Regions from separate parts of the Bacillus sp. BSL6 genome, predicted to be linked through region 2. Evidence: riboswitches for the same ligand, from Rfam matches in the RefSeq annotation. Region 2 holds a riboswitch; the other holds the start of a gene.

Region 1 (16,758 bases), on a different contig from region 2:
CAAAAGGAACGAAAGAAGCTTCGTTGGCACTTGGAGCAACTCGGTTTGAGATGGTAAAACAAGTCGTGTTTCCTTCAGCTTTCGCAGGGATTATGGCAGCGATTATATTAGCTGCTTCAAGAGCAATCGGTGAAACGATGATCGTTGTAATTGCAGCAGGGTCCACACCGAACGTATCTCTCGATCCGACACACTCTATTCAAACGTTAACAGCTTATATTGTGCAAGTGAGTTTAGGTGATGCTCCGCATGGAACAATTACTTATTACAGCATGTACGCTGTAGGCGCAACGTTATTCTTGTTTACTTTTATAATGAACATCATTTCGCAGTTTATTATGCGCCGCTTTAGGAGGGTGACATAATATGCGCATGTTGAATCATAAAAAAATACAAGAAAATATGGCATCACGTTTTTTAAAAGATCGAATTTACAAATTGTTATTTTATATGGCAATTTTGTTTTCAATAGTAATCCTGCTTATTTTGCTTTTTCAAATTTTTGAAAAAGGTGTCAGTTACCTTTCGTTAGATTTCTTTACAAACTTCGCTTCGCGTAATCCGAAAGAAGCTGGGATTGCTGCAGCTTTGTCAGGAACAATATTATTTATGAGTATTGTTATACCACTCTCCTTTATATTTGGGGTCGGAACTGCTCTTTATTTAGAGCAATATGCGAAGGAATCTATATTTAAAAAGGTAATAGAAATTAATAATCAAACGTTAGCGGGAGTACCTTCCGTCGTATTTGGATTACTCGGCTTAACCATTTTTGTATACGCTCTTCACTTAGGTGAGAGTATTATTGCAGCGGCACTGACGATGAGCTTACTCGTCTTACCGACAGTTGTTGTAGCGAGTCAAGAAGCGATACGATCTGTACCGAGGTCATTATTAGAAGCTTCTTACGGGTTAGGTGCTACGAAGTGGCAAACGATGTATCAAGTTGTATTGCCATATGCGTTCCCAGGAATTATAACAGGTTGTACGTTAGCGATATCAAGAGCGATTGGAGAAGCGGCACCGTTATTAGTTATCGGGGCACTTGCATTTGCAAATTATGTTCCGTTTAGTATGTTTGATAGATTTACAGTTTTACCAATTCAAATTTTTAATTGGATGAGTAGACCACAGGAAGAATTTCAGTATGTAGCAGCTGCTGGGATGATTGTTTTGTTAGGTTTGTTGCTCTTGATCAATATAGTTGTTCTATGGTTACGAAATCGAAAATAAGTTGGAAATGGATGAAAGGGGAATTCAAATGGTAGCAACAGTAGTAAATGTACAGGTGAAAAACGAGGAGAAAATCGAGACTGCGCCAAAGAAAGTAGTATTTGATACGAAAAACTTAAATTTATGGTATGGAGAAGACCATGCTTTAAAAGATATTAACTTAAGTATTCATGAGAATGAAGTTACAGCAATTATCGGGCCAAGTGGTTGTGGTAAATCAACGTACTTAAAAACATTAAATCGTATGGTAGAGTTAGTACCAATCGTGCGAACTACAGGCGTAATTGAATATAGAGAGCGCAATATATTTGATAAATCATATCCAGTTGAAGAATTACGAACACATGTAGGAATGGTGTTCCAAAAACCAAATCCATTTCCAAAATCTATTTATGAAAATGTAGCATATGGCCCGAAAATTCATGGGATTAGCGACAAGAAAACGTTAGATGAAATTGTTGAAAAAAGTTTACGTGGAGCAGCGATTTGGGATGAGTTAAAAGATCGTTTGCATGATAATGCATACGGTTTATCTGGTGGACAGCAACAGCGTCTATGTATTGCACGTTGTTTAGCGATTGAACCAGACGTTATTTTAATGGATGAGCCAACATCAGCACTAGATCCAATTTCAACATTAAAAGTAGAAGAATTAATTCAAGAGTTAAAGAAAGATTTTAGTATCGTTATCGTAACGCATAACATGCAACAAGCTGCGCGCATTTCAGATAAAACTGCTTTCTTCTTAAGTGGAGAAGTTGTGGAGTATACAGATACAAATAAATTATTTACGACACCTTCAGATAAGCGTACAGAAGATTATATTACAGGCCGATTCGGTTGATGTCGCTAGCAAGGCTAAGAGCAAATACCCTCTTAACAGAGGGTATTTCTTATTTTTACCTTATTTAAGATAGGAGAAGTAATACTTCTCCTATCTTAAGGTTTATTATAAGTAGGCTAGGTAGGAGAGTTATATATAGTGGCACATAATATTGAGGGGGAAGAAACAATGGTACGAGAACAATTTCAATGTGATTTAAAAACGTTACAGCAAAAGGTGATTGAGCTTGGTGAACTAGCGAGAGAAGCTTTATTGCTTGCTATGGAAGGGCTTCATAAAAAGGATGTAGAGAAAGCGTTAGAGGTAATAGATGGTGATTATCGTATGGATAATTTAGAAGAGGAAATAAATGATCTTGCGCTTATGCTCATTACGAAGCAGCAACCTGTAGCAAGTGATTTAAGAAGGATTTTCATTTCAATTAAAACAGCGACAGATTTAGAACGGATTGCAGATCATGCTGTTAATATTGCGAAATCAACCATTCGTCTCGGGGAAAAAGACGTGTCTGTTAGTTTGCACAATCTTGATGAGATGTTTGCGATTGCAAATAAGATGTTACAGTTAGCGCTAGATGCATATGAGCAAGAAAATTTAACTTTTGCGAAGCAAATTGCCGAAATGGATGATTCTGTTGATGAAATATATGGGAAAGCGATTCGTGAATTTATATCTTCAGTTCCAGAACAACCAGAAGCAATTACACAAATTACACAATTATCCTTTGTAGCGAGATATATCGAACGTGTAGCAGACCATATTACAAATATTGCTGAAAATGTTTTTTATTTAGTAAAGGGAAAGCATTACTTATTAAATGAATAAAGAAAAAAGCAGGTGAAACATCACCTGCTTTTTTTAGTCAAAACATGACAAAAAAAGCTCGTTGTTTCCTTTAGTTTATGATGATAAGATGTATCATAATATAATGGAAAAAATAGGGCGTATATGTTATTCGCTTATTAAGTAATATTTTAAAAGTTAATAGTAAGCGCTTTCTTCGGTTATTGAAAGGTGAATGTATATAAGGGGAACTTTACTGCCTGCCGGCCCGATTGGTCAAGGCTAATAATCAATAGGGGATGAAGAAAACTCCCACTGATTAAAGTTTCACTTTATTTTATACTGCTAGTTAATGCTGGGTAGATAATATACATATCGTATATGAAGTTACTGAACATTATATAAGTGGAGGCTGAAGTATATGAAGGGGGTTATTTTAGCTGGAGGAAAAGGACGACGCCTTAGACCATTAACATGTAATACTCCAAAGCCGATGTTGCCATTATTAGAAAAGCCAGTTTTAGAATACAACATTGAATTATTGCGTCAGCATGGTATACGTGAGATTGCAATTACTGTTCAGTATATGAGTGCGGCTATTAAGCAATATTTTGGTGACGGTAGCAAATGGGGCGTTAACTTGTACTACTTTGAAGACTCTCCACCGCTTGGAACTGCAGGGAGTATCAAACAAGCGGAAAAATTTTTGGATGAACCGTTTGTTGTCATAAGTGGGGATGCGTTAACTGATTTTCAATTATCAGAAGGAATTACGTTTCATGAACAAAAGAAAAGAATGGTAACTATGTTTGTAAAGGAAGTAGAAAATCCACTCTCATTTGGTTTAGTTGTAATGAACAAAGAACAAGAGGTTACACGATACATAGAAAAACCGAGTTGGAATGAAGTAGTCTCTAATATTGTGAATACAGGTATATATATTATGGAGCCAGAAATTTTTTCTTACATACCGCCCCGAGAATTTTTTGATTTTAGTCAAGATGTGTTTCCGTTATTGGCAAATAAGAACGCATTATTTGCATATTTGTCAGAAGGTTACTGGTTAGATATCGGTACATTTGATCAATATCGACAAGCACAATTTGATTTGTTAACGAAAAAATTGCAAGTACCTATCCCATATACGGAAGTATTACCGATGGTATGGATGGGAGAAGGGGTAACGATTGGAAAAGGAACGAAAATTCATGGTCCTTCTTTTATTGGTGAAGGAGCAAGAATTGGTGCTGGATCTGTAATTGAGCCATACTCTATTATCGGGAAAAATAGTGTTGTTTCAAGTTATTCTCATCTTCAAAAGAGTATTATTTTTGCAAATGCGCACATTGGGAAATATTGTGAGTTACTAGAAACGACAATAGGAGAACATACAATGGTGGAAGATGATGTTACATTGTTTCAAAAAAGCATTGTAGCGGACCATTGTCATATAGGGAAAAGTACGGTAATTAAGCAAAAGGGAAAACTATGGCCATATAAGGCGATTGATAGTCATTCGGTAGTAGGATCGGCTGGTGTTCAAGAAAGTGAGAAGAGTGCAGGATGGTTGCAAAAAAGCCGCATTGTAGGAAGAGGTAATGTGGAGATTACGCCTCAATTTATTGTAAAGGTTGCGATGGCGTACGGATCTCTTTTTACAAAAGGGGAAAGTATATTAATCGGGAGTCAAGAACATATAGAAACGACTTCTTATAAAAATCTTTTTCTTCATGCAATTCATGGTATTGGGATTCATACGATGGAATGCAAAGAAATGAACGAATCACTTTTTCAGTACAGTATTCAAGATTTGCAATGTACGGGCGGGGTTTTCATTCAAGCGGAAAAAGAAAAAGAGATTGTTATAAAGTTGTATGGTAAGGATGGGGCACAGTTAACGTATAAGCAGCAAAAAGCGATAGAACAAGTGTATATGTCTGAGTCGTTTTATTACGTATGTGAGAAGGAAATGGGGCGGAATAAGCTAGTACACGTTTCTTTACATAATTATATAGAGGCTGTATTAGAGCGTATTGATATTGAGAAAATAAAAAAACAGAAGTTCCATCTTCTTATTAATAAGAGAAATGATATGTTACAGCATTTGCTTATGCTCTTTTTGCAAAGGCTCGGATGCACAGTTACGTGGATTTATGCGGGCGAACAAAAGGATCATGTGAAAGCTTTGATGAAATCAAGTAAAGCAAATATGGCGCTTATGTTTTCAGAGCAAGGAAATTATTTCGAGTTATATGATAATCATAGTAATATTTACCAAGGGACGGATTTTGAAGAGATTGATATTCCAGATTTATTACTGGAATCGGCAGGAAATATTTACCCAATGTCTTTGAAATTAGGAGAATGTTATCTTCTATTTTATACGCAGGATGAAAAAAAATCGTTTCAAGCGAGATGGAAGCGAGATATTTTATATCGAATTGGAAAATTATTCGAGTTAATAGCATTGCAGGGAAAAACCTTTCTCAGCATAGTAGAGCAATCCCCGCCGCTTTATTTACTTTGTGATGAAGTTGTATGTTCGTGGAATGAAAAAGGGAAGGTGATGAGGAAATTATTGGCTGATATCGAAAGGAAGGAAGAAGGCATATTTGAAGGAGTACAGTTCAAATATACCGAAAAAGAGTGGTCTTATATCGTTTCTGACACAAAACAACCGAAATTTTTAGTGTATTCACATGCTAGAAACCCAGTAATAGCAAGGGAAAACATGAAAAATCTTATAGAAAAAATTAGACAATATCAAAAGGTGTAGAATTTTTATTTTAAAAGTGGTATTATAGTATAGTCTGATTTAAGTTATTAGTACTGGAGGGAAATAAGAATGCGTGTGAATATTACTCTAGCATGTACAGAATGCGGAGATCGTAACTATATCTCAAAGAAAAACAAACGTAACAACGCTGAGCGTATCGAGCTTAAAAAGTATTGCAAGCGTGACAAGAAGTCTACGTTACACCGTGAAACAAAGTAAGCAGTAGGAATATTTTCCTACTGTTTCTTTTTTTATTCGATTCCTCTCTTAAAAGTGATACACTATCATCGTAGAGCAAAGTATCACTGTGAGGGGGAAAATGTGTGAGAGAAGAGAAACTACGTTTACGTAAACAAATAATAGAGCACATGAATTCTTTATCAAAAGAACGGTATACAACTTTATCAGAGCAAATTGCATTTTCGTTGTATGCACAAAAAGAGTGGGCTGAAGCTAAAACAATTGGAATCACTCTTTCAATGGAAAATGAAGTGAATACATATCCTATTATCGAAAAAGCTTGGGAAGAAGGAAAGAAAGTTGTTGTTCCGAAGTGTAATAAAGAAACAAGAACAATGTCCTTTAGGCAAATTAGTAATTTTGATCAATTGGAAACAGTGTATATGAATTTACGTGAGCCAATTCCAGCGCTTACGGAAGAAGTGAATGCAGATGAAATTGACCTTCAAATTGTACCAGGTGTAGCTTATACAGAGCGAGGAGAACGGATTGGATATGGTGGTGGCTATTATGATCGTTATCTCATGCATTATAAAGGGAAAACGCTATCATTAGCTTATAGTTTTCAAATGGTAGACCATATTCCAATAGAGCCGTTTGATAAAAATATAGAAAAAATTATTACAGAAAAAGGAACAATGGTTAAAAATGGGCTTGTATAGACAAATAAAAATTGACGAGACTTTTTCTTCTTGATTATAATAAAATATGTGAACGTTTTCTTATTATAATTTTTTATAGTAAGTGAGCATAGAGGGTGATGAAATGTTATCTATATATGATATTCAGCAATTGCTAAAGAAATTTGGTACGATTATTTATACAGGAGATCGAATTGCAGATTTACAATTAATGCAAGATGAATTGCGTGAATTAAATCAATCACAGCTAATCGATTCACAAGACTATCAAACAGCTTTATTTTTATTGAAGCAAGAAATTCAAAAAGAGCTAAATAAGAATTAGATAAAGGTAGGTAAGTAACATGGAAGAGAAATGGTTAGTTGGTGTTGACCTTGGTGGTACAACGATTAAATTAGCATTTATTAATGTATACGGTGAAATTTTACATAAGTGGGAAATCCCTACGAATACAAATGAGCAAGGAAAACATATTACACTTGATGTAGCGAAAGCAATTGATAAAAAGTTAGAAGAGTTAGGCGAATTAAAAAGTAAGTTAATCGGTATTGGTATGGGAGCTCCTGGCCCTGTACACGTGGCGTCTGGAATGATTTATGAAGCGGTTAACTTAGGATGGAAGAACTATCCGTTAAAAGATTTATTAGAAGTAGAAACAGGATTACCTGTTGTGATTGATAATGATGCGAACTTAGCAGCGCTTGGTGAAATGTGGAAAGGTGCTGGTGAAGGAGCAAAAGATTTAATTTGTATGACGCTTGGCACTGGTGTTGGCGGCGGTGTAATTGCCAATGGAGAGATTGTACACGGCGTAAGCGGTGCTGCTGGTGAAATCGGACACATTACAGTCGTTACAGAGAATGCTTTCCCATGTAATTGCGGGAAGTCTGGTTGCCTAGAAACTGTAGCATCTGCAACAGGTATTGTGCGTGTTGCTATGCAAAAAATACAAGAGACTGATAAAGAAAGTATTCTACGTTCTATGTTAGCAGAAGAAGGACGTATCACATCAAAAGACGTATTTGAAGCACATGGACAAGGTGATGAACTAGCAGGCGAAGTAGTAGAAAAGGTAGCTTCTTATTTAGGATTAGCTGTAGCGAACCTTTCTAGCACGTTGAACCCAGAGAAAATCGTTATTGGCGGAGGCGTTTCTAAAGCTGGAGATGCACTTTTAGAACCAATTCAACGCTATTTTGAGCAATATGCTTTCTCACGTGCTGTAAAGAGCACGAAGTTAGCTATTGCAACACTTGGTAATGATGCAGGTGTTATCGGAGGAGCTTGGCTTGTAAAAAAGCACAAATACGAAGCGAAGATGATATAAGTTGTGAAGTATGAAAAGAGGAAGGGGAAACCCTTCCTCTTTTTGTGCGAAATCTTGATGAAGACGAGCATGTAAATGAATTAAGCTGCTGGTGGGTACCCGTTATATAGAACAGTCATGATTGTAAACCATCCGAAAACGAGTACAGTTGCAATTGCAAAGCCGCCCGCGAGAAAATTCTTTTCGCGAAGTGTTCTAAGCGTAGCAAATACAGCTAACAGAGTGACAAGCGTAAAAATAATAACAAGGCCCATACAATATCCTCCTCTGTCTACCCATTCCTTAATATGAGTTTTTGGAATATTTACTCTTTTATATTGTACATGTTTTAAAAATGATTGTCGAGATAGCATCCTTTCTTTTCCTAAGAGAAAAAAATGTTGTATCATTGAAAGTAAGTTTAATAATTGGAGGAGATTTTCATATGAAATGGATACAAATGCCGTTAGGCCCATTACAAACAAATGCTTATATTTTAACGAATGAGCAAAATGAGTGTATTATCTTTGATCCTGGTCACGAAGGAGAGAAGCTCGTTACATATTTACAAGAAGAACAATTAAAGCCACTGGCTGTTTTATTAACACATGCTCACTTTGATCATATTGGTGCTGTTGATGCGGTAAGAGACGCTTTTCATATTCCTGTGTACGTACATAAAGAAGAAGCAGATTGGTTAGGCGATGCAACTGTAAATGGTTCTCAAATCTTTATGATGAATCGCAGCATTACAGCAAAACCAGCAGATCATATTATTGATGCAGAAGGTGCATTAGCAATTGGTTCATTTAACTTTGAAATTTTTGAGACACCAGGACATTCTCCAGGCAGTATTTCTTATTACTGTAAAGAGGCGAATGCTGTATTTTCTGGAGATGTATTATTCCAAATGAGTATTGGAAGAACAGATTTACCTGGTGGAAGTTTTGCAGAGTTGATTGGAAGTATTGAAGAGAAATTATTTGTATTACCTGATGAAACAGCGGTGTTATGTGGACATGGTCCAGAAACAAGCATTGGTTTTGAAAAAGAAAATAATCCATTTTTACAGTAAGGAGCTAGTATGGGGATGGAGCTCATTTTAAAAGAATGGATGGAAAAAGAAAAGGATTATTCAATTTCATACAGTACATATATGAACCTCGCATTATATGCAGAGGAACATGGATATTATATGAAAGAACGTGAAAAAATAGGAAGACAAGGGGATTTTTTTACAAGTAGCAACGTATCCTCTGTGTTTGCAAAAACTTTTGCTAAGTTTTTTATTCGTCTTGTTGAAAATGGTGAAGTTGCTCCACATATTTGTGAGATTGGTGGGGGGACAGGAAGGTTTGCCTATGATGTTTTACAAGAATGGAAGCAATTATCACCGGAAACCTTTATTGATTTAAACTATTCGATAATTGAAATGAGCCCTTTTCATAGAAAATTGCAGCAAAAGACTCTTTGTTCGTTTTCTAATGTGTCATATTATACGTCGCATAGTGAAATGGGAGAATCGTTCGAGGGGATTCTTTTTTCGAATGAGTTATTTGATGCATTTCCTGTTGAAGTAATTGAGAAGAGAAATGGAATATTGTATGAAGTACGTGTTACGTACACAGAGGAAGGGAAACTTGCAGAAGTATGTAGGCCGTTACATAAAAGAATTGGTCGATACTTATTGAAATATAATATTCATCTCGCTGAAGGCCAGCGTTTTGAAGTGCCAATTGCGATGGAAGAATATATAAAAGAAATTGCGAAATGGTTTCAACGAGGTGTATGTATTACAGTTGATTATGGATATACAAAAGAAGAATGGATGCATCCTGCACATCAAGAAGGTAGTTTACGAGGATATTACGAGCATAAGTTAATTCGTAATCCTTTAGCGTATCCAGGTGAAATGGATCTTACTACTCATATTCATTGGGACGAACTGAAAGAAATGTTTAGCCTGCAAGGTATGAATATGGTATGGCATAAGAAACAATCTGAGTTTTTGTTAGCAGCAGGAATACTAGAGCTGCTTACGAATCATCAAGATCGGAATCCTTTTTCTGAAATTCAAAAACAAAATCGTGCAGTTCATTCTATGATTTTGAGCGGAGGATTAGGGAGTGCATGTGATGTTGTTATACATACGAAACATATGCAACAGTTACACTTGGGTCGGTATTTGAAAATATAAAAAACAAGACACAGCATAGTTCTGTGTCTTGTTTTTTAATACGACTTATGTAGCATCATATATTTCCTCTCATGATATATATTTATATTAAAGATATGAGATAAAAAATATAAAATACGTCCTTTTTCTCTGTCTATGAGTCCCTAACCCAATAATACGCGAACGAGTTGAATAATTGTCTCGTTTTCTACTTTGTAATAAATTTCCAATCCTTTTCTTTCACTTGAAACGATTTTAGCACTTTTTAACTTTGCTAAATGCTGTGAAATTGTAGATTGTGGCATGTTTAAGCCAGTGTACATTGTAGAAACGTTGCTTGGACCGCGTTCAATTAATCCTTTTACAATACATAAGCGAACAGGATGAGCAAGTACTTTCAATAATTCTGCATTGCTTTCATATAGTTCTATTTCTTTTTGAAAGGTTTCTAACATGTTCTTTTCCACCTCCGTGTGAGCTGTTATACCATACTATACATACCAAAAAATTAAAGAAAAGAAAACAGTTGTTGCAGAAAAACATTCCTAAAGTAAAGAAATTGTAAGAAAAGAGACCCTGATGTAAATAAAGTAGATAATTTAGCACGGTTTTGTAAAATGACATTTTTGGGTGAAAATTTCGATGCATTTTAAAAATTGAAAGATATAGATATATTTGTAACACAATTTTATCATGATTTTCTTATTCTTTCAAATGAATATACGAAATTTTTAAAATAATATGACAAAGGAATTATAATGTTATATATAGAATATAAAACAGGTTAAAAGAAAAGAAGCCGAATGTAGTCAGCTTCTTTATGGTGAAAATGAAATGTTTGAATATAGCTGATAAATCTTATAATTACCAAGACGTTAGTTATGTATTCTAGATTTCATCTTTCATCAATTTTAAAAATCTGTGGTTCCATATATTTTCATAAAAATCAATCGTCTCTTTTGCGGACATAAATGGATTATTTAACGTAGAGGTTGCTTTCTGGAACATGAAGTTTTCGTACCCTAGTCCATGGGCAAATTTAATCGTGGTATCCATACAGTACTCTGTTTGGGCACCACAAAATTCAATACGATGTACAGATAATTGATCTAAAATCTCTTTCAAGTTTGTGTTATAAAAAGAATTGGCATGTGTTTTTCTTACAAAAAAATCTTGTTTTTGAACATCTAAATCTGAATGAATAGCCCAAAGGTCTTTTTCAGGTACTAAATCATCGTCACAATGTTGAACGAAAAGAATTGGTTTATTTGATTTTCTGTATGAAGAAATTCTTTTATTTACTTTTGTAAGTAAATTTTGTAAATTAAATAAATGCTCCTCACTATAACATACTCCATTTTGTAAATCGATAACGATTAAAACATCTGCACATGTATCCATTATTTTTGCCCCTTTTTTACTTCTTAATATATCAATTAATTCATTACTTGGAAATAGATAGTGATCTGTCATTTTTTTTATGAATTATACGAAGGGTTGACAAATATACTTATCAGCGTAAAAAAGAAGATATGATAACTTAATTTCATATCTTCTCTGCTCTCTATGCATTTACAGGCTCTTCTACATAAGAAAGGGCATTTTCAAAATCGGATATTAAATCGTCAACATTTTCAAGACCGACGGATAGCCGAAGTAATGAATTTGAAATCCCTCTTTCATCACGAGCTTCTTGCGATAGTGCTGCATGTGACATTTTAGCTGGGTAGGAAAGGATCGATTCGACAGCCCCTAAACTAACTGCAAAGACAGGTAATTTTACTTTTGATAAAAATTGGCGAAGTGCGTCTTCTGATTGTAAAGTGAAAGATAGGACAGCTCCTGCTGATGTAGCTTGAGATTGTTGAATGTGAAATCCAAGATGTGTTTGTAATCCTGGATAATAGACATTTTGAACTTTAGCGTGCTCTTGTAAATAGTGTGCAATTTTATTGGCATTAGCAGCTGAATGCTCAAGACGTACATGCAATGTTTTTAGACCACGAAGTACGAGAGAACAATCTTGCGGGCCTAGAATAGCGCCGAATGAATTTTGTAAAAAGCCAAGTTTTTGGGCGAGATCGGTATCTTTTACAACTGCTAATCCGGCAGTAACATCACTATGACCGGCAATGAATTTTGTGGCACTATGAAGAACGACATCAGCGCCAAGGTCAAGTGGTTTCTGGAATAATGGTGTCAAAAATGTATTATCAACAAAAGTAAGGGCGCCAATAGATTTTGCAAGTTTAGAAACAGCACGAATATCTGTCACTTTTAAAAGTGGATTGGAAGGTGTTTCTACATAAAAGAGTTTTGTATTTGGCTTAATGTTTTGCTTTATTTCTTCTAAATTGGTCATATCAACAAATGTATGTGAAACACCGTAACGGGAGAGAACTTCAGTTATCATTCGATAAGTTCCTCCGTATACGTCTTCTGAAATGAGTACGTGATCACCTTGTGAAAGGAGGAGGAATGCAGTAGAAATCGCTGCAATTCCTGATGCGAAGGCAAATCCTTTTGTTCCGCCTTCTAATAAAGCAATGATGTCTTCAAGAGCTTCACGAGTTGGATTGCCTGACCTGCTATAGTCATATTTCCCGAACGTATCTACATCAAATTGGTGAAATGTTGATGTGTTATAGATGGGAACGTTAACAGCTCCTGTTTGCGAGTCATGTTTATATTGGTTGTGCAGTAAGAGTGTATCTATAGAATAACTCATATTCTTACACCTTCTTTTACAAGTTTAATGGCTTGCTTTAAGTCTTGAATTAAATCGTTACTATTTTCAATACCAACGGAAAATCGAAGAAGACGATTACATACACCGTTTGCTGTTCTAATTTCTTCAGGAATATCAGCGTGTGTTTGTGTTGCTGGATATGTCATTAAACTTTCAACACCACCGAGACTTTCGGCAAATGTAATTAAGGATAAAGATTGTAAGAATGGATTAATCCATGTTTCATCTTTCAGACGAAACGAGATCATGCCGCCTCTTCCAGGATAAAATACATCTGTCACCCCATCCTCATCATTTAAATAAGCAACAACTGCTTTTGCATTTTCTTCATGTTGTCTCATGCGAAGCGCTAACGTTTTCATACCACGAATTAATAGCCATGAGTCAAATGGACTTAAGACTGCACCAGAGGCATTATGATAATGAGCGATTTCCTCACAAAGTTCCTTTCCTTTTGCAACGACAAGTCCGCTTAGTACATCGTTATGACCACCTAAATATTTCGTTGCACTATGAAGTACGATATCGGCACCTTCTGTTAATGGCTGCTGTATATAAGGTGTGTAGAATGTGTTGTCTACAATAAGAAGTAGTCCGTGTCTTTTCGCTACAGTTGCAACAGCGGCAATATCGGTAACTTGCATTAATGGATTAGTTGGAGTTTCTATGAAAATAGCCTTCGTTTTCGTTGTGATGGCTTGCTCAATTTGTTTAATAGATTGTGTATTTACGTATCTACATCGAACGTTCCACTTTTTTTCGTGCTCAGAAAATAATCGATAAGTGCCACCGTATAAATCTTCGGAAACAATAAGTTCGTCTCCAGAGCGGAATAGGGAAAGGACAAGAAGAACGGCTGCCATCCCTGAACTACAGGCATAACCTTGTTCACCGCATTCTAAGTCTGCGATTGCCTGTTCTAATAGGCCGCGCGTTGGATTTCCAGTTCGTGAATAATCAAATCCAGTAGATTTACCAATTCCTTCGTGACGATAAGCAGTTGAAAAATAAACAGGTGGATTAACAGTTCCTGTTGTAGTTTCACTCCGGTTTCCGATTTGCGCTAATTTTGTTTCGATAGTTGACATGTGAAAATTCCTCCTTTTTAAATTGAACCATTAGTTGAATATAAAATAAAAAAGCCTTCTAAGAAGAAGGCTTTCGGTTTGAATAGAGTCTTCTTCTCATCTGTCAAATCTTTCACAATTTGCTGGAATTAGCACCTTATTAACAAATGTTAATGGTTGCTGAGGCGTCATAGGGCCAGTCCCTCTACCTCTCTAGATAAGAATGTTCGTATGAAATTTTATTATGTTTTTAACTTTACAACAAAAGATAATTGAATTGCAACTTTATTTTAAATAATTTTTATTTTTCCGCAAGTGTCATTGACTTTTGTATTTGTGCGTGCTAAATTTATAAAAAAATTAACAAACATTGTTAAAAGGGGAACGCATTTCCTTTTAGCTACATAAATAAAATAATAAAGACAAACTCTTATTGAGAGCGGTGGAGGGAAAGGCCCTGTGAAACCCGGCAACCTTCAAACGAAATGTTTGAAACGGTGCTAATACCTGCAAAACGAATGTTTTGCATAATAAGAGGAGGATCGATTATGTCCCCCTCTTCAAAGTGAAGAGGGGGTTTTTATATTGATAGAAATGAGGGAGATTTGTGAAATTACTAGATTTATTATCAAAAGGAATTGTAATAGGTGATGGTGCGGTTGGGACGTTATTACATTCACATGGTTTGCAAAGTAGTTTTGAAGAATTGAATATATCTGATCCAGATTTAATTGTATCGATTCATAAGCAATATGTAGCGGCTGGGGCAGATGTGATTCAAACAAATACGTACGGAGCAAATGAAGCGAAATTACGTATGTATGGATTAGAAAATCAAGTTACTGAAATTAATAGAGCGGCAGTAAAACTGGCGAAAGCATCTGTTACAGACAGAAATGCAATTTTAGGCACAATTGGTGGTATGAAACATATCGGGGCGGTTACGACAACTGATATGGAGCGAGAATTTATGTTACTGGAACAGGCAAGTGCATTATTAGAAGAACAGGTTGATGGACTGCTATTAGAGACTTTTTATGATGAGTTTGAATTACTTCATGCTGTCCAGGTGTTACGAAAAGAAACAAATATTCCAATTGTAGCGCAATTGGCGTTACATGAGGCGGGTACGACTCAAAATGGAAATGATGTAAATGAAATATTAAAACAGCTTTTAGATTACGGTGCAAATGTTGTTGGATTGAACTGCCAACTAGGGCCACTTCATATGACGGAAGCTCTTAAAATGATATCGATTCCGAAAAATGGTTACTTGTCAGCATATCCAAATGCAGGTCTCCCAAATTATGTAGAGGGACGATACGTATATGAGGGAAGTCCAGCTTATTTTGAAGCGATGACACCGAAATTTATTGAGCAAGGTATTCGGTTATTGGGCGGTTGTTGTGGCACGACTCCAGAACATATTGAAAGTATGAAACGTGCTACTCTAAATGTTACGCCTGTAATAGAAAAGGATACGGTTCAAAGACCGAAAGTAGTTCATACACATGAGAAACGTTCAAAAGCTCATGTCACTTTAGCAGAGAAAGCAAAAAAACAAACGACCGTAGTAGTGGAATTAGATCCACCAAAAACGTTAGATACGCAGCGGTTTTTTGAAGGCGCAAGAGCATTGAAAAGAGCTGGAGCAGATGCTATTACTCTAGCAGATAATTCATTAGCATCGCCCCGTATCTCGAATATGGCAATGGGAGCATTATTAACGAAGCATGATATTCCGGTATTGACGCACTTAACATGTAGAGACCATAACGTCATCGGACTACAATCTCATTTACTAGGATTATCAGCGTTAGGCATGGAAGAAGTGTTAGCTTTAACTGGAGATCCAGCGCGCGTTGGTGATTTTCCAGGTGCCACTTCTGTATATGATTTGTCCTCTATCGAGCTCATTAAAATGATTAAAGAAATGAACGATGGGCGTTCCGTTTTAGGGAAATCCATTGGACCGGCAACAAGGTTTTCTGTGGGCGGTGCATTTAACCCGCATGTAAGACATTTAAAAGCAGCGGTTAAGCGAATGGAACGGAAAATAGATGCTGGAGCAGAATATTTCTTAACGCAGCCGATTTATGATATCGCGTTAATTGAAGAAGTGTATGAAGCGACAAAGCATTTAGAACAACCTATTTTTATTGGGATTATGCCATTAATAAGTAAACGGAATGCAGATTTTCTTCATTTTGAGGTGCCAGGTATTACTTTACCTGAAGCAGTAAGAGAGAGAATGGATGGACATGAAACGAAAGAGGCAGCAATTGAGGAAGGGATTCGTATTTCTCAAGAATTGATCGATGCGGCGATGAAATACTTTAACGGCATTTATCTTATTACACCATTTTTAAAATATGAAATTACAGAACATCTTGTTAAATATGTGAGAGAAAAGCAAGAAGTGAAAGAAGGTATTAATTGATGAAATGTATAGAAGAAAAATTACAAAATAACATCTTAATATTAGATGGTGCAATGGGAACGATGATCCAGCAAGAGGATTTAACTGCGGAAGATTTCGGAGGAGAGGAGTACGAAGGGTGTAATGAGTATTTAGTAGAAACAAGACCAGATGTTATTTTAAAGATTCATAAAGCCTATATTGAAGCTGGAGCGGATATTATTGAAACAAATACATTTGGGGCAACCAATATTGTACTAAGTGATTATGCGTTATCTCATTTAGACGAGGAGCTAAATGAGAAGGCAGCGCGTTTAGCGAAGCAAGCAGTCGAAGAAAGCGGGAAGGAAGTATATGTTGCGGGAGCAATGGGACCGACAACGAAAGCGATTAGTGTTACTGGTGGTGTAACGTTTGAAGAATTAATTGAAGCTTATACACGGCAGGCAAGAGGATTGTTGAAAGGAGAAGTGGATGTATTACTCGTTGAGACGAGTCAAGATATGCGTAACGTGAAGGCTGC
Region 2 (16,758 bases):
TTGATGAACCAATTTCAGCATTAGATGTTTCATTGCAAATTCAAATTGTACATCTGCTGCAAAAAATCCAAAAAGAACAAGGTTATACATATTTATTTATCGCGCATGATTTACCGATGGTTCACTATTTATGTGAAAAAGTAGCTGTCTTATACAAAGGAGAACTTGTTGAATTTGGAAATACGGACGAAGTATTCCGTAATCCACAACATTCTTATACAAAAACATTATTAGCATCAACACCAAAAATTTCAGGTTAAAGGAGAATGTAGGATGAAGAAGTTTTTACTGTTTGTCATTATGACTGTTTTAGCAATTACTTCTGTCGCTTGCGGTAAGAAAGAGACGCAAAAGGCGAGTGCTGGTAAGGGAGAAGGAGATCGATTAGTAACGAATATTGGTAGCGATCCATATACACTTGATTCCGCTATCGCGACAGATAGTACTTCAGGTTATGTAATTGGACATTTATTCTCAAGCTTATATACGCAAGATAGTGATGGGAAATATCAAAATGAATTAGCAGAGAAAGAAGAAGTAAATGCTGATGGAACTGAGTATACAATTCATTTAAAGAAAGATATTAAATGGTCAGATGGTTCTGCTATTACAGCAAATGATTTTGAATTTGCATGGAAGCGATTATTAAATCCGAAAACGGGTTCTATGAATGCGACAGAAATGTATTTTATTAAAGGGGCAGAGGCATACAATACTGGAAAAGGTGAAGAAGGACAAGTTGGCATTCAAATCATTGATCCTCAAACATTAAAGGTAACACTTGAGCACCCAGTGTCTTCTATTAAACAAAAGTTAGCAAGCTCATTATTCATTCCATTATCTAAAAAATCAATTGATGATAATAATAAATTAAAAACAGATCCAAAAGAGTTAATTACGAACGGACCATTCACATTAAAAGAATGGAAGCATAATCAGGCTATTACAGTACAAAAAAATAAAGAATACTATGATAAAAAGGTAACATTAAAAGAAATTGAGTTTCGTATTATTCCAGATTCTAAAACAGCGTACCAATTATACAAATCAAAAGAATTAGATGTGCTAAGTGGTTTACCACAAGAGATGATTGAGAAAGAAAAAGGAAATAAAGAATACAAGCGTGTTGCAGGATTCTCATCTTATATTTATTCGTTTAACGTAGAAAAAGAGCCGTTCACAAATGCAAAGGTACGTAAAGCATTCTCGTTAGCAGTTGATCGTAAGTTTATTGTTGAAAAACTGTATAAAAACAATGCACAAGAAGCAAATGCATTCGTTCCAGAAGGAGCAAAAACACAAAGTGGGCGTGATTTCCGTAAAGAAAAAGGTGGTTACGTTAAATTTGATCCAGCAGAAGCGAAAAAATTATTAGAAGAAGGCATGAAAGAACAAGGCTGGTCTACATTACCTGAAGTAACATTAAAGTTCACTACAGATACACAACATAAAAAAGTAGCAGAAGCAATGCAAGAAATGTTTAAGAAAAATCTTGGCGTAGATATTAAATTAGAAAATAAAGAGTGGAAGAGTTACATCGACACATATAAGCAAAGTGATTTCCAATTAGCTTATATGGGATGGGGCGGTTCTCTATTAGACCCAATTACTAAATTAGATTTATATGCAGGTGATGGTCCAAACAATTATGCAAAATGGCATAATAAAGAATTTGATGCTTTAGTGAAGGAAGCAGAAGTTGAACAAAATGAAGATAAGCGTTTTGACTTATTGCATAAAGCGGAAGATATTATGTTTACAGATTCACCATTAATTCCAATTATATTCCCGTCGGATTCCTATTTACAAAAACAAACGGTATCTGGACTTCAATATTATGTTGGATCTAAACCAGATTTAAGATATGCAAAAATAAAGAAGTAGGCGACTGCCTACTTCTTTATTTTATTTCTCTTTTATATTCTTTTTTCGTTCCATCAGAGAAGACAACTTCTAAATCGAATTTTTGGTAGTCTTTATCAAGTTTGAACACGTTCACTACTTGATCGATTACTTCTTGGTCGGCAGTATCTTTATCAAATTTTAATTCTTGTAGAAGTGGGCTTAATTTTGTGATAGCCTCGTCTCCTGTTAATTTTACATCTGCTTTATGATCTTCAATTTTTGCTTCCATTTTCTTATCAGCTGCTACATTTTTATAGTCTGCTTCGTAGTCTTTCTTTGTATCTTGGTAGTCTGCCTTTAAATCGAATTCATTGAAGTTTAGTTTTAAATCTGCAGGAGCCTCGTTTTTTGCTTCTTCAGTCGTCTTTTTATTAGAAGTTGTATCTTCTTTTGCAGGAGCTTTACATCCTGTTAATGCAGGTACTAGCATAAGAACTAATAAAACTGATAGTAGAATTCTCATTATAAATTCCTCCTTATGTAAATTCGTTCTATACAAGTTTTTCCCAAAAACATGTAATTATGTATGTGTTGAAAATAAATTATTATTCTGTAGTCACAAGGGCTAATCCGCAATTTAAATCAAAAAAGATTTGTATGTATATGGTAAATTGAAGTTGTGAGGGAGGGACTAAAATGCATGAAGAGTATAAAGAGATAATAAAAAAATCAATTGAATATATAGAGAATCACTTACATGAGGAGCTTACAACAGAAAGAGTGGCATCTCACAGTGCAGTATCGATGTACCATTTTCATCGTATCTTTCAAAGATATGTTGGGATGAGTGTAACGGATTATATTCGAAAGAGAAGGTTAACTCATGCTGCGCAGACTTTAGTATCGACTGAAAGAGCAGTTATTGATATTGCAATGCAATATGGTTTTTCCTCACAAGAGGCATTTACGAGAGCTTTTAAAAGAATGTTTCAATTGCCACCAAAGAAATATCGAAAGTACTTCCAGTCATTTTATATAGAAAGAGAGGGTGTTTCAATGCAAAAAGGTATACCGAAAGGATGGATCTTAAGTGGAAGTCATCCTGCTGAATATGAGATGGGTTTAGATTATGAAGTTGTCCATCAAGGGAAAGTATCTGCATACATAAAAGCAAAAGAGAATGTTACGCACGGAGGATTTTCAACATTAATGCAAATGTTCCGAGCAGATAAATATGTAGGGAAGAGATTACGTTTTACAGCATTTGTTAAGAGTGAAAATGTAAGAGATTGGGCAGGGTTGTGGATGCGAGTAGACGGAAAAGAGACAGAACCGCTTGCTATGGATAATATGCAAAATCGTCCCATTAAAAATACGAATAATTGGCAATCGTACTCGGTTGTATTAGATATAAAAGAAGGAGCGCTTGGTATTGCATTTGGTGTTTTATTATCAGGAGAAGGTTGTGTGTGGCTAGATAGTATTCGATTTGATGAAGTAGATGAAAAAATTCCTACAACAGATTTGGCAGAGAACTTTTATGAAACACTCTTAGAAGAACCAATGAATCTACAATTTGAAGAATTAGAAAAATAAAAAACAAGGAGAAAAGATATGCTCAAATATGCAAAACTAATAAGTATTAGTTTAGTAATATCGTCTTGTATTATGGGAATTAATTATTTAGTTAGCTATCTTTGGTCAGGGCATATACCTTCTTTGACGTGGAGAACATATTTGATGTTTGTGTTTATATTTATGATGAGTTTTGGTTCCGTGCAAAAAGAAGGGAGAAAGGATTATTGACAATTATTAGAAAAGTTATATAATCTAAATGTAAGTGATCACTTGCATGAGGAAGAGAGGGTTTTATGGCGCGTTCAAAGACAGCAGAAAGAATTATTCAAGCAGCGATTGAATTAGTGAAAGAAAAAGGATATACAGCAGCGACAACGAAAGAAATTGCAATGCGTGCTGGTGTTAATGAAGTAACGATATTCCGCAATTTTAAAAGTAAGAAGGGTGTTATTGAAGCTGCGGTTGCTGAATTTTCATATGTACCGCATTTAAAGCATTTTTTACAAACAGAAATTGTGTGGGAATTAGAAACGGATTTAAAGAACTTAGCAAGGCATTATCATAATTTTTTAGATGGGGTAAAAGATATTATTGCTATTGGTATACGTGAGGCTGGAGAATTTCCTGAATTAGATGGGGAAATTGCTAAAATACCACAAGGACTAAAAGAAGAATTAAGTATCTATTTTGCAAAAATGCAGGAAAAAGGAAACATTATTGATACAAATATTGAAGCGCAAGTAATGAACTTTATCTGGATCAATTTTGGATATTTCTTATCTAAATTACGTTTTGCAGATCGCCTGACAGAAGTTGATGATGAGAAATTTATTGAAAATAATATTGTTTTGTATGCTAGGGCATTAAGACCCTAGTATTTATTTAAAATAAAATGCAAGTATGTACTTGCTTGCTGTATAGGAGAGTGAGAAAATGGGCGCATTAAAACAATTTTTAAAACGACCTGGTACGTATGTAGGAATGGTAGTGGCATTATCGTTCCAACTTATTTTCTTTTGCGTCTGGTTAACGGCGTATGATGGAGTGAATGAAAGAGCAGATCAAATGCGTATCGCTATTGTGAATGAAGATGTCAATATAGGTAGTGAAATAGCAGAAAGCTTACAGAGAAATTTACCATTTCAAGTGAAAGCAGAAAGGTCTGTAGAAAAGGCAACCAAAGAAATGAATGACCATGTGTACGATATGATCATTGAAATTCCAGCTTCTTTTTCAAAAGATATAAATGGAACAGGAAAGACAAATTTACACTTCCATATTAATCAAGCGAATGCCATGATGGCAAAGCAAATGATGGAAGGAGCTGCAAAACAAATTCGAGATAATGTAAATAAAGAGATAGCAAATTATAAGAAACAAGCGATTGTTGGAAAGCTACAAGCTGTAGGACCTGAGAATGTAGAAGTGATAAGAGGGTTAACCGAAGATTCAATTGGTTTTACAGTTCATAAAGTAAATGATGCAAAAGGATTTTCAGTGAATATGGTACCGCTAATGATCGTATTAGCTTCATTTGTAGGAGCAATGATTATGAGTATGGAACTATCAAAAGTTGCAAAAGAAGTAAAGGGCGGTTGGAGTAATTTCTTATCAAGACAAATCATAAACAGTACAGTATCAATTTTACTTGCATGTATTACAATTGGTTTGATGAAAGGCTTCCAAATTGAGATGCACGAAACAGTAGGGAGTATATGGGGGTTTCAAGCAATAGTCTTCTTCGCATTTCTTTCATTAACACAAATGTTTCTAATTGTGTTTGGAAACGCAGGTATGATTTTTAATATTATCTCACTATCGTTACAACTTGTAAGTTCCGGTGTAATCGTACCACATGAGATGCTTTCTAAAACATATCAAACAATCGGCGGATTATTTCCTGCAACATATGCAGCGAATGGCTATTATACAATAATATTTGGAGGAGTTAATTTAGAGAGAAATATTATTTCGTTATTAGTTATTGTATTAGTTACACAATCAGTAGCAGTGATGACTTTAGCTATAAAAGGAATGGTAAAGGGAAGAAGAAGCTCTGTAGTTAAAGAAGCATAAAATAAAAAGGTATCCTCGGTGGGATACCTTTTTATTAGCACTTATTATTTTGCAACTTCTGTCCACTTGTAGTTAAACTCACCACCGAAGTCAGTTGTTACAAGTCCTTTAATAAATCCGCGTTGTAAGTAAGAACGACCTTGTTGGTATAAAGGAGCGACAGCACCGTCTTGTAATAGAATTTTTTCAGCTTGCTTCATTGCTTCCCAGCGAGCTTTTTCATCACCAGCTAAATTTGTTTTTACTTTATGAATTAGCTCATCGTACTCTTTGTTAGAGTATTTATCGAAGTTGTAAGCACTATCTGTTGTAAATAAATCTAAGAATGTAATTGGATCAGCGAAGTCAGGGCCCCAGCCATCAATACCGATTTCATAGTCACCACTTAACAGTAGTTTTAACTGTTGTTTACGTGGTTGTGGTTTTAAATTCACTGTTAATCCATCTAAGTTCTTTTCTAGTTCACCTTTTAAATATTCACCAGTCTTTTTAGCTAAAGCATTATCACTTGTTAAGAGTTCAATTGTTACTTTGTCAGTACCAAGTTCTTGCTTCGCTTTTTTCCAGTTTTCTTTCGCTGTTTTCACATCATCTTTCACTAGATTTCCATTTTCTTTACGGAAGTCGTTGCCATCAGGACTTTTTGCGAATTTCGTAGGAACCATTCCTTCAGCTGCAACAGCGCCGTTATTTAAAATTGTTTCTACGTATGCTTTCTTATTCATTGCTCCGTTAATAGCAAGGCGTGCATGTTGATTTTTTAATGTTTCATTTTTTTGATTGAGTCGTAAAAATTGAATGCCAACTTCAGCGCGTTCTTTGAAGTTTGGATCGCCCTTATATTTATCAACAAACTCCGCAGTTAAAGCAACGCGATCAATTTGTCCTGAATCATATAAATTAACTTCTGTAGACTTATCTTTAACGACATTGAAGTTGATTTCTTCTAATTTCACCGTTTTAGCATCCCAATAGTTAGGATTCTTCTTCAGTTGGAAGCTTTGCTCGTGTTTCCAGTTATCTAATGTGAAGGCACCGTTGTAAATTAAATGATTTGTTTCTAAACCGTATTTATCGCCTTGAGACTTTAAGTACTCTTCATTAATTGGTAAGAATGTTGAGAATGTCGTTAAACTTAAGAAGTAGGGAACAGGACGATCTAGTTGTACTTCTAATGTTTTGTCATCAATAGCTTTGACCCCTAGTTGATCAATCGGCAATTGTTTTTGGTTTATTTGTTTCGCATTCTTTATATCGAAGAATAAGAATGCATATTCAGCTGCTGTATCAGGGTTTACGGCACGTTGCCAAGCGAAGACAAAGTCTTTTGCTGTAACAGGAGTACCGTTTGACCATTTTGAATCACGCAGATGGAATGTATATTTCGTTTTATCGGGACTAACGTCAACCGACTCAGCGACACCAGGAATCGGTTTATTATCTTCTCCCATTGCATATAACCCTTCAAAAACATTACGCATTACGTTCATGGATTCCCCATCCGTTGCTTTTGCAACATCCATTGTTGGAATTTCTGAAGCAAATGATAAGTTAATTGCCTGTTTATCAGGTGCTTTATCATTTGCTTTCGCTCCGCTTGCGTTATCTTTATTTCCCCCGCAAGCAGTTAGTAATAGACTTGCCCCTAAAACAGATGCAACAACAGGTACAACTTTTTTCTTCATTGTTCGTTCCTCCCTAAATGTGTTGTTCGTAACGTCATAATGTCCATGTCTTGAAGTGTATTTATAGAAGAAGAGAAAACCTATTATAAATATGTATATGTAGGTAATCAGGTGTTCTATATGTATATACATGTTGAACTATAATTTATCATTATATGCTTCGACGTAGTAGACGTTATATTATGATGGTGAAATATTTCGTTTCTTTGATTATTTAGAATATTAACACTGGAGAGAACTATATGTCAATAATAAAAAGTTGAGCATTAATTTTTTAAAATAATATATTAAAAAAGCGGATTTCCTCTTATTGAGAATCCGCTTTTAATACATTTTTTCAATAAAATAATTACTGTAGATAGAAAAACATCGATTCAGCTTGCCTTTTATCCCGCATTAACGGGCAGTAAGACCCTCACCTCAAAATTTAGCGGAAGCAAAGAAGTTAGGTGGGAGATCAACTGCCCGTAAAAGCCCGATTGGTTGGGGCTGATTAAAGTTTCACTTTATTTTTCAATTTGTGCCCATTTGAAGTTTAATTGACCTGCAAAGTCTACTTGCACAATTCCTTTCACATAAGAACGTTCTAAATAAGATTCGCCTTTTTGGTAAAGGGGAGCGATAACAGAGTCTTTAAATAATATTTTTTCAGATGCTAGTAATGCTTCCCAGCGAGCTTTTTCATCACCAGCTAAAGTCGTTTTCACTTTTTCAATTGTTTCATCGAATTCCTTATTAGAGTAATGATCTAAGTTGTAAGGGTTATTCGTTGTAAACAATTCAAGGAATGTAATTGGGTCAGCAAAGTCAGGGCTCCAGCCATCAATACCGATTTCATAGTCACCTTTTAATAAAAGTGAAACTTGTTGTTTACGTGGTTGTGGTTTCACATTTACTGTTAATCCATCTAAATTCTTTTCTAGTTGTCCTTTTAAGAACTCACCAGTTTTCTTATCAAGGTCAGCATCACTTGTTAATAATTCTAATGTTATCTTTTCAGAACCAAGCTCTTGTTTCGCCTTTTTCCATAACTCTTGTGCAGATTTTGTATCAACTTTGGTTAAATCCCCGTTTATAGTACGGAAGTCTTTTCCATCAGGCCCTTTTGCAAAGTTTTTTGGAACGAGACCAAAGGTTGGTGTAGAGCCATCATTTAATAACGTATTTACAAAGGATTTTCGATCAATTGTTTGATCGATTGCTTGGCGTGCAGACACGTTTTGTAGTACTTTGTTTTGTTGGTTCATACGTAAAAATTGTACGCCTACGTTCGGGCGTTCTTTAAAGTTCGCATCTTTTTTATATTTATCAACGAAGTCGGATGTTAATTTTATACGGTCTAATTGTTTTGATTCGAATAGGTTTACTTCTGTTGATTTTTCTTTTACGACGTTAAAATTGATTTCCTCTAGTTTGACAGTATCTTTATCCCAATAGGTAGGGTTTTTCTTGAATTTAAAGCTTTGTTCATGCTTCCAATCGCTTAGTGTAAAAGCGCCGTTGTACAAGATTGTATTGTCTTCTAAAGCGTACTTATCACCTTGTTTTTTAAAGAATTCCTCGTTAATTGGTAGAAATGTTGGGAACGCTGTTAAGCTAATAAAATATGGAACAGGGCGTTCTAATTCTACCTCAAATGTATGGTCATCAACTGCTTTTACACCAAGTTGGTCGGCTGGAAGTTCTTTGTTGTTAATTTTTGTTGCATTTTTAATATCAAAGAATAGAAATGCATATTCAGAGGCTGTTGCTGGATCGACAGCTCTTTGCCAAGCGAAGACAAAATCTTTCGCTGTAACAGGAGTACCGTTTGACCATTTTGAATCTCGCAGGTGGAATGTGTATTTCGTTTTATCACCACTTACTTCATGAGATTTTGCAACACCAGGGACAGGTTTATTACCTTCACCAAGGTTATACAAACCTTCAAATACGTTTCTCATTACTTGACCAGAATCAGTATCTGTAGCACGAGCTGTATCCATTGTTCGTATTTCAGTAGGTGAAGATAAGTTTAAAACTTGTTTACTAGGCGCCTCGTCTTTTGCATTTGCTCCGCTTGCTTCGTTTTTATAACTACCGCAACCAGTTAATAAAATACTTACTCCTACAACTGATGCAATACCGGGTACAAACTTCTTTTTCATTTGATTTTCCTCCTAAATAATTAAGTTTGGATGATGATGAGGGAAATGAAAAATAAAAAATCCCTCTTTTCGTATTGAGAAAGAGGGATTTTTACGTACAAGTTATGCACCCGTATATAAACGAAGTCCCTCATTCTATCTTTCAAGCTATAAAGCTTGCAGGAAGTGGCACAGTATTCAAAAATGAACCTGCTGCCGAGGTTTCAAAGGGCCAGTCCCTCCACCTCTCTTGATACAATGAGTAAACGAATAAACTTTATTAATTTTTGTGTTTCTTTGATAATTCAAAATCTTACACCTTGGATGATGAAGTGTCAACTGAATGAAATATAGTTTAAATTTTCAGTTTTCTTAAATGAAAAACCACTGCATATGGCAGTGGTTTTTCTACTAGAAGTTAAAGTTATCTGGATCTGGACCAACGCGACGATCTTCATTTAAAGCTTGAATTGCTTTCATATCATCAGCACTTAATTCAAAGTCGAAGATGTTTGCATTTTCAATAATACGATGTTCTTTAATTGATTTAGGAATTGTTACAACTTCGTTTTGTAAATCCCAGCGTAAAATAATTTGCGCAGTTGATTTATTATATTTTGTCGCAATTTCTTGCAACGTTGGATTATCTAGTAGTTGTCCTTGCATTAACGGTGACCAAGCTTCAAGCTGGATATTATGTTCTTTACAGAAAGCGTGCAACTCTTCTTGTGCTAGACGTGGGTGGTATTCCACTTGATTGACCATTGGCTTAATTTCAGCAATTTCAAATACGTCTTGTAAGTGGTGAATATGGAAATTACTCACCCCAATTGCACGAACACGGCCGTCTTTATAAAGTTTTTCTAACGCTTTCCATGATTCAGTATATTTCCCTTTTACAGGCCAATGTACTAAATATAAATCTAAATACTCTAGTCCTAATTTTTCTAATGTAGTTTCAAATGCTTGAAGTGTTGTTTCATACCCTTGATCGCTATTCCATACTTTTGATGTAATAAATAATTCTTCACGTGAAACACCTGATTCACGGATTGCTTGGCCAACGCCTTCTTCATTTTGATAAATTGCTGCAGTATCTATACTGCGGTAGCCATTTTTAATTGCTGCTTTCACAGACTCGATTACTTCTGAACCATCTTCTACTTTAAAAACACCTAAGCCGAACCAAGGCATTTTTACACCGTTATGTAATGTTGTATAGTCTTTTAAACTTGTTAAACTCATATTATTTCCCCCTAGCTTTTTTGTTTGTCGCTTCTACTGCTTTTTGAATTGCCTCTGAAAAATTATATTCATATAAAGCTTTGAGACCTTCAGCTGTGGAACCACCTGGCGTTGTTACTTGTTCACGGAGGTTAGCTGGATCTTGTGTTTGTTCAAGCATAGAAGCAGAGCCAGAAATCATTTGAATGACAAGGTGTTTTGCGGTTGCTTCATCGACTCCATAACTTTTTGTTGCTTCAATTAAACTTTCAGCAAAGTAATAAAGGAAGGCTGGTGCACTTCCAGTAACTGCAGTAAGTTGATGAACTTCTTCCTCGGTACAAAGTTGCGAAGTACCAATGCCCCCTAAAAGCAATTGCAGGGTTTCTTGATCAGTCTCGTTTACGAATTGTCCCATCGTGTATAAGGAGATAGACTTACCAATTTCAGCAGCTGTATTTGGCATAATCCAAGCAACAGGCGTTCCTTTAGGAAGTCTTTCTTCTAAATAAGATGGGCCGATGCCGGCAGCTACCGTTACGACAAGTTGATTCGATAGTAACGGAGATAACTCTGCTAATAATTCTTCATGTGCAGAAGGCGGCATTGCTAAAACAATCGTATCAACAGATGTAACATGATGCTTCCAATCTGTGGTAGTAGACACATTATATCGCGCTCGTAATTGATCTAGCTTTTCTACGTTACTTCGGTTAGAAACGATAATCTCTTCGATGTATTCTTTGCTTGTTTTAAGTAATCCGGAAAATATAGCTTCTGCCATACGACCAGCACCAATAAATAGAATTCGATGTTTAGTTAGCATATCCTCTATTCCTTTCTAGTGGAGATATGTTATAAAAAACGATACCATTTTTAAGAGAATTTTGTAAAAAGAAAAGGCTTATTGTAGATGGAATAGATAATGAAAAGTAGGGAATTAATGGTGAAAGGGAGAGTGATTCCTTATACTGGTGATAGGGAATTTATTACACATCTGGGGAGAGATGATTATGATTAGAAGTCCGCTCTTTTTACTCATTACTAGTATTATTTGTGTATTGGTTGGATTGTATATTCAATCGAGCTATATTGAAATCTTTGCATCGGTCATGGGAATTATTAATGTTTGGCTATTAGCAAGAGAAAAAGTATCCAACTTTTTATTCGGTATGATTACCGTTGCGGTATTTCTGTATATTTTTATTACACAAGGTTTATATGCAATGGCAGTATTGGCAGGTTTTCAATTTATATTTAATGTATATGGTTGGTATCATTGGATTGCACGTAGTGGGGAGGAAGAGGTAAAAGCAACAGTTCGTTTAGATTTGAAAGGTTGTATTTTTTATATAATCTTTATTTTAGTTGCATGGATTGGTTGGGGGTATTATCAAGTCCATTACTTAGAATCAACAAGTCCATATTTAGACGCTTTAAATGCTGTACTAGGATTAGTAGCTCAATTTATGCTAAGTCGAAAAATCTTAGAAAACTGGCATTTATGGATTTTATATAATGTAGTTAGTATTTCAATTTATATCTCCACTGGGTTATACGTTATGCTAATATTAGCTGTTATTAATCTCTTTATATGTGTAGCGGGTTTGCTAGAGTGGAAGAATAATTATAAGGGCCAAAAACATACAAATAATTATATCTAGAAAATAATTAGAATTAAAAAACCCCTGAAGCATATGTGCCTCAGGGGTTTACTAATAGATTATAAGTTTATGCTTTTGTCATACCAAGTAATACAGCGCCGCCGATAATTAAAACACTACCTAGCGCAATAAAGATCAATTGACGTTTCGTTTTCTTTTCGCCTAAGAAGACAATCGCACCAAATGTTGAGATAACGATTCCAGTTTGAGATAATGGGAAGCTTGTTGCTACTCCGACACGTGGTAATGAAAGAAGTAAGAATAAGTTTCCAGTTCCCCATAGTAAACCAGATAAAGCGTTACGGATTGCATATTTGTTAAATGGTTTATGTTTAGATGTCAGTACAACCGCACCAACAAACATACCAACTGCTTGTGGTAAAATAGCAGACCAACCATCGATGTTATACCAACGAATAATAATTACATATACAAGATAGCCAAAAGTAGAAACAATTAAAGTAAGAAGGCCCTTTTTCAATTGTCCTGGTGGCTGAGCATTTTCTTTATCATCTAATGATGTGAATACAACACCAACTACGATTAATAGGATTGCAATCGTTCCCAGAATGATCGTTGTAGTAGTAGTCCACTCACGAAAAGCGATAACCCCAAAGATAGAAGTTGCAACAAGTTGCATACCAGTGGAAATTGTTACAGTAGTTGAAACGCCTAGTTTTTCAACTGTTTTTAATTGGTTTACTTGTCCTAAAGCCCAGAATAAACCTGAAATAAAACCAACAATCAAGATTGTCATTGTTAAAGTTGGTTGAGTAAATACATACATAATTGTTGCGAAGAATAGAGCACCGATTGTCATACCTACCGTTTGGCTATATGCACCACCGCCCATTTTTACGCTTACTAATAAGATGTTTCCCCATGCAATTGCAGGAAGAAGCGCTAATAAAATGTCCATTACAAGACTCCCTTCGTTTTGCTATACCAATATAATTACATATCGTTCTAACGATCGGTAATGCCCCACTACTAGAGTAGAAGATTACCGATCGCTAAAACAGGATGAAGAATTCACGATATAAATGCGTTTTCATTTCTTCATTTTTTCAAACACCTCCATATAATAACAGGAAATTGCCTATTTTAGAAAGTAAATTCAAATAGAATGTATATTTAAATAAAAATTAAAATTCAGTTATTTCCCGGTGGTATATTTTTATTTCCTAAGAAATAAAAAAGCAGCTTCAAAAAGAGCTGCCTTAAGAGTTAGTAATTCTTTTATTAATAAGCTGAATACATAGCAAAAATAGGAGGGACATACTAATAGTGATAACTACTAGTGTCCAGGCGAGCTGCATATTACTTGCATCAATCGCCATGTAAATGGCAGTTGGGATAGTTTGTGTTTTACCAGGAATGTTTCCGGCAAACATGAGCGTAGCACCAAACTCACCAAGCGCACGAACAAAGCTCAAAATCATTCCACTTAGTAAGGCAGGAAATGCAAGCGGAAGTGTGACGTGTAGAAAAACTTGATATTCACTTGCACCAAGGTCACGAGCACTTTCTTCAATTTGTACATTCGCGATAGAAAATCCTGTTTTTGCTGATTGATACATAAGTGGAAATGCAACAACTGTAGAAGCAATGATAGCAGCAGTAGATGTGAACATAATAGATTGCTGAAATATTGATTCTATCCACATTCCAATGGGACTGTTATTTCCAAAAATGATAATGAGAAAAAAGCCGATTACAGTTGGCGGAAGTACCATTGGTAGTAAGAAAATAGTTTCTAATATTACTTTATATCTCCATGAGGAGCGTGCTAGCGCTCGTCCGATTATCGTTCCTAAAATGGTAACGATAATGGTGGCACATGCAGCTACTCGTAAAGATAGAAAGATTGGTGATAAAATAGTATCAAAGCTCATGGCAATTATGATAGGACTGTAAATCCGTATTTTTTAAAGATAGATTGTGCATCTTTTGACTGCAAATACTCATAAAATGAAGTCGCCTCTTTCTTGTGTTTAGATTCTTTTATAACACCTAAAGGATAGTGAATTGGCTCATGAGAAGTATCCGCTGCTGTCTCACCAACTTTTACTTTGTTTGAAATAAGAGCATCTGTTTTGTATACAATACCAGCATCAACATTACCTGTTTCTACATATGTTAACACTTGGCGAACATCTTTTGTAAATACGACTTTATTTTGAATGTCATTCCAAAGATTTTCATGTGTGAGAGAAGCTTTTGCGTATTTTCCCGCAGGTACAGATTCAGGTGTACCAAGTGCGATTTTTTTTATTTTTTCATCTTTTAAATCTTGAATTTTTGTAAGAGAACTATCTTTTGGGACGACTAGAACGAGTTCGTTTCCAAGGAGATTTTTCCCCTCTTTTTCATTAATGAATCCTTTTTTAACGAGAGTTTGGAATTTATCTTCGGCTGCTGAGAAGAATAAATCAGCAGGTGCACCTTGTTCGATTTGTTGTTGAAGTGCACCAGAAGCGCCGAAGTTAAAAGAAAGTTTAATATTAGGTTCTTTTTCTTTATATTTTGTTTCAATTTCTTTTAGCGCATCTTGTAAGCTTGCAGCTGCTGATATAGTAAGTTCAACTGTTTTTCCTTCTTTAGCGGTTGATTTCTCTTTCTTCTCTCCGCTTGTACATGCAACACTAAATATAAGAAGAAAAGAAAGGATAAGTGCCCCGATGGATTGTAATGTAAACTTATTCATAAAAAATCCCCTTTCGTTTTTACATAATTAATTATAACTAAATATAACTAAATATAACTAGTTATAATTGAATATAATTTGAACGATGTAGTTATTTTTAAAATATAGGAGAAATATTCTTTTCTTTGTTACAATGAAGAAAGAAAGTGAGGAATCGTCTATGGATCATCATTCCTACACAACGGAAGAAGTAGCGAAGCGATTAAAAGTATCAAAATTAACTGTATACGATTTAATTAAAAAAGGAGAACTGCCTTCTTATAGAATTGGTAGACAGATGCGCATTGATGCAGCAGATTTAGAACAATATATTAAGCAAATGAAAACAGGTAACGTACAAGTTACTTCTGTAAAGAATGACAGTAATAGTATCTCGAATACATGTATTATTAGCGGACAAGAACTAACGTTAGACATGTTGGCAAAACGTATAGAAAATCGCCTGCCAAGTTCAAATATATTAAGGGCATATCAAGGTAGTTTAACGAGCCTAGTAAAAATGTATCAAGGAGAAGGAAGTATCGTTAGCTTGCATTTGTTTGATGGCGAAACGGGTACATATAATGTTCCTTACGTAAAACGTATTTTAGTAGGACAACCATGTACGATGATTAATTTATTAGCAAGGAACGTTGGGTTTTATGTGCAAAAGGGAAATCCAAAAAATATAAAAACATGGGATGATTTATCTCAATCATCTATACGATTTGTAAATCGAGAAAAAGGTTCTGGTATTAGGGTGTTAGTCGATGAACAATTGCGCATTCAAAATTTAAATAAAGAACGTATTAGTGGATATGAATGGGAAGAATCGAATCATCTTGGTGTTGCTACGCAAGTCGCGAATGGGAAAGCTGATGTGGGAGTAGGATCAGAAAAGTTTTCGCAAATTGTAAATGTAGACTTTATTCCAATCATGAAAGAGCAGTATGATTTAGTGATTTTGAAGAATAAAGAAAATGAAGAGTTGATCGAAGTTGTAAAAGACATTCTGCAATCGGAAGAATTTCATAATGAACTAAAAGCGATTGGCGGATATGATATGACGAAAACAGGTCAAATTATATATGAAATAAAGTGAAACTTTAATCAGTGGGGGGCTTCATCCCCCACTGATTATCAGCCCTCACCAATCGGACTTTAATGGGCAGCCCGACCCCACCTAACTTCTTTGCTTTCGCTGAATTTTGAGGTGGGGATCTTACTGCCCATTAAAGCGGGACAAACTAAAAAGCTGCTTGTCTATAAGACGAGCAGCTTTTTCTATATATAAAGGGGTTGGGGAAACAAAGTGTTAAACAAGACCTTTAGCAAGTGTGTAAATGAAAGCTGTAAGAAGAGTCGCTCCACTTGCAAGTCCGATAAAGTCTGATTTGTTAAATGTAATGTTGTTCATTATAATCTCTCCTTATTTGTTTAATGTAGTTGCAACAGCTTTTGCATCGACAAGTGCGGATAGCACCATGCCCATTGTATTTAAAAATTTGTTTGATTTCATTTTGTTCATCATGCGTATCCGCTCCTTTTCGAATTGTTGTTGCCCTGCTTTATATCTTAATTATAGGAAATATGATCGCCTGCAACTATCGAATTAGCTTACGGAAGACTTACACTTTTGTAAGAAAAAAAGACATTCGTGTAAGAATGTCTTTTAAAGCATATTAATGTGGTGGTGCTCTTCGATTGTTTTTAAAAAGCTACGCATTGAATTTGTCATATAGCTATCCTTGCGGCGTATGAAAACCGTTGAAATACTGCCGTATTTTTCAGGGATTGCATGACAATGTACTTTCCCTGCTTTAGAAAGATGGTGGACAGCAGACTGTGGTACGAGCGTAATTCCAAGGCCGAGT

Evidence for each region. Region 2 has a riboswitch for S-adenosylmethionine ahead of RCJ96_RS24790 (peptide ABC transporter substrate-binding protein). Riboswitches for the same ligand answer to the same signal wherever they lie in the genome.
Region 1: linked by a shared signal. The riboswitch ahead of metI (cystathionine gamma-synthase/O-acetylhomoserine thiolyase) and the one ahead of RCJ96_RS24790 (peptide ABC transporter substrate-binding protein) in region 2 are both predicted to bind S-adenosylmethionine.

Annotation. Positions count from the first base shown of each region.
Region 1 covers NZ_JAVGCW010000001.1:572,672-589,429, forward strand. Annotated here, with positions in the region: gene pstC (phosphate ABC transporter permease subunit PstC) at 1-365, shown strand, start outside; gene pstA (phosphate ABC transporter permease PstA) at 367-1,233, shown strand; gene pstB (phosphate ABC transporter ATP-binding protein) at 1,262-2,077, shown strand; gene phoU (phosphate signaling complex protein PhoU) at 2,246-2,902, shown strand; gene RCJ96_RS03170 (sugar phosphate nucleotidyltransferase) at 3,282-5,636, shown strand; gene rpmG (50S ribosomal protein L33) at 5,706-5,855, shown strand; gene RCJ96_RS03180 (5-formyltetrahydrofolate cyclo-ligase) at 5,960-6,538, shown strand; gene RCJ96_RS03185 (YqgQ family protein) at 6,642-6,842, shown strand; gene glcK (glucokinase) at 6,862-7,845, shown strand; gene RCJ96_RS03195 (DUF2759 domain-containing protein) at 7,926-8,099, opposite strand; gene RCJ96_RS03200 (MBL fold metallo-hydrolase) at 8,270-8,899, shown strand; gene RCJ96_RS03205 (class I SAM-dependent methyltransferase) at 8,909-10,021, shown strand; gene RCJ96_RS03210 (ArsR/SmtB family transcription factor) at 10,165-10,455, opposite strand; gene RCJ96_RS03215 (cysteine hydrolase family protein) at 10,889-11,401, opposite strand; gene metC (cystathionine beta-lyase) at 11,565-12,728, opposite strand; gene metI (cystathionine gamma-synthase/O-acetylhomoserine thiolyase) at 12,725-13,837, opposite strand; SAM riboswitch class I at 13,931-14,040, opposite strand; SAM riboswitch class I at 14,244-14,353, shown strand; gene RCJ96_RS03230 (bifunctional homocysteine S-methyltransferase/methylenetetrahydrofolate reductase) at 14,424-16,256, shown strand; gene metH (methionine synthase) at 16,256-16,758, shown strand, end outside.
Region 2 covers NZ_JAVGCW010000011.1:45,393-62,150, reverse strand. Annotated here, with positions in the region: gene RCJ96_RS24830 (ABC transporter ATP-binding protein) at 1-260, shown strand, start outside; gene RCJ96_RS24825 (peptide ABC transporter substrate-binding protein) at 274-1,884, shown strand; gene RCJ96_RS24820 (YusW family protein) at 1,901-2,368, opposite strand; gene RCJ96_RS24815 (helix-turn-helix transcriptional regulator) at 2,542-3,441, shown strand; gene RCJ96_RS24810 (hypothetical protein) at 3,460-3,651, shown strand; gene RCJ96_RS24805 (TetR/AcrR family transcriptional regulator) at 3,717-4,298, shown strand; gene RCJ96_RS24800 (YhgE/Pip domain-containing protein) at 4,357-5,499, shown strand; gene RCJ96_RS24795 (peptide ABC transporter substrate-binding protein) at 5,544-7,184, opposite strand; gene RCJ96_RS24790 (peptide ABC transporter substrate-binding protein) at 7,691-9,331, opposite strand; SAM riboswitch class I at 9,464-9,570, opposite strand; gene RCJ96_RS24785 (aldo/keto reductase) at 9,722-10,555, opposite strand; gene proC (pyrroline-5-carboxylate reductase) at 10,557-11,360, opposite strand; gene pnuC (nicotinamide riboside transporter PnuC) at 11,548-12,198, shown strand; gene RCJ96_RS24770 (GRP family sugar transporter) at 12,266-13,117, opposite strand; gene modB (molybdate ABC transporter permease subunit) at 13,419-14,093, opposite strand; gene modA (molybdate ABC transporter substrate-binding protein) at 14,099-14,905, opposite strand; gene RCJ96_RS24755 (helix-turn-helix transcriptional regulator) at 15,039-15,986, shown strand; gene RCJ96_RS24750 (DUF3948 family protein) at 16,200-16,301, opposite strand; gene RCJ96_RS24745 (LysR family transcriptional regulator) at 16,557-16,758, opposite strand, start outside.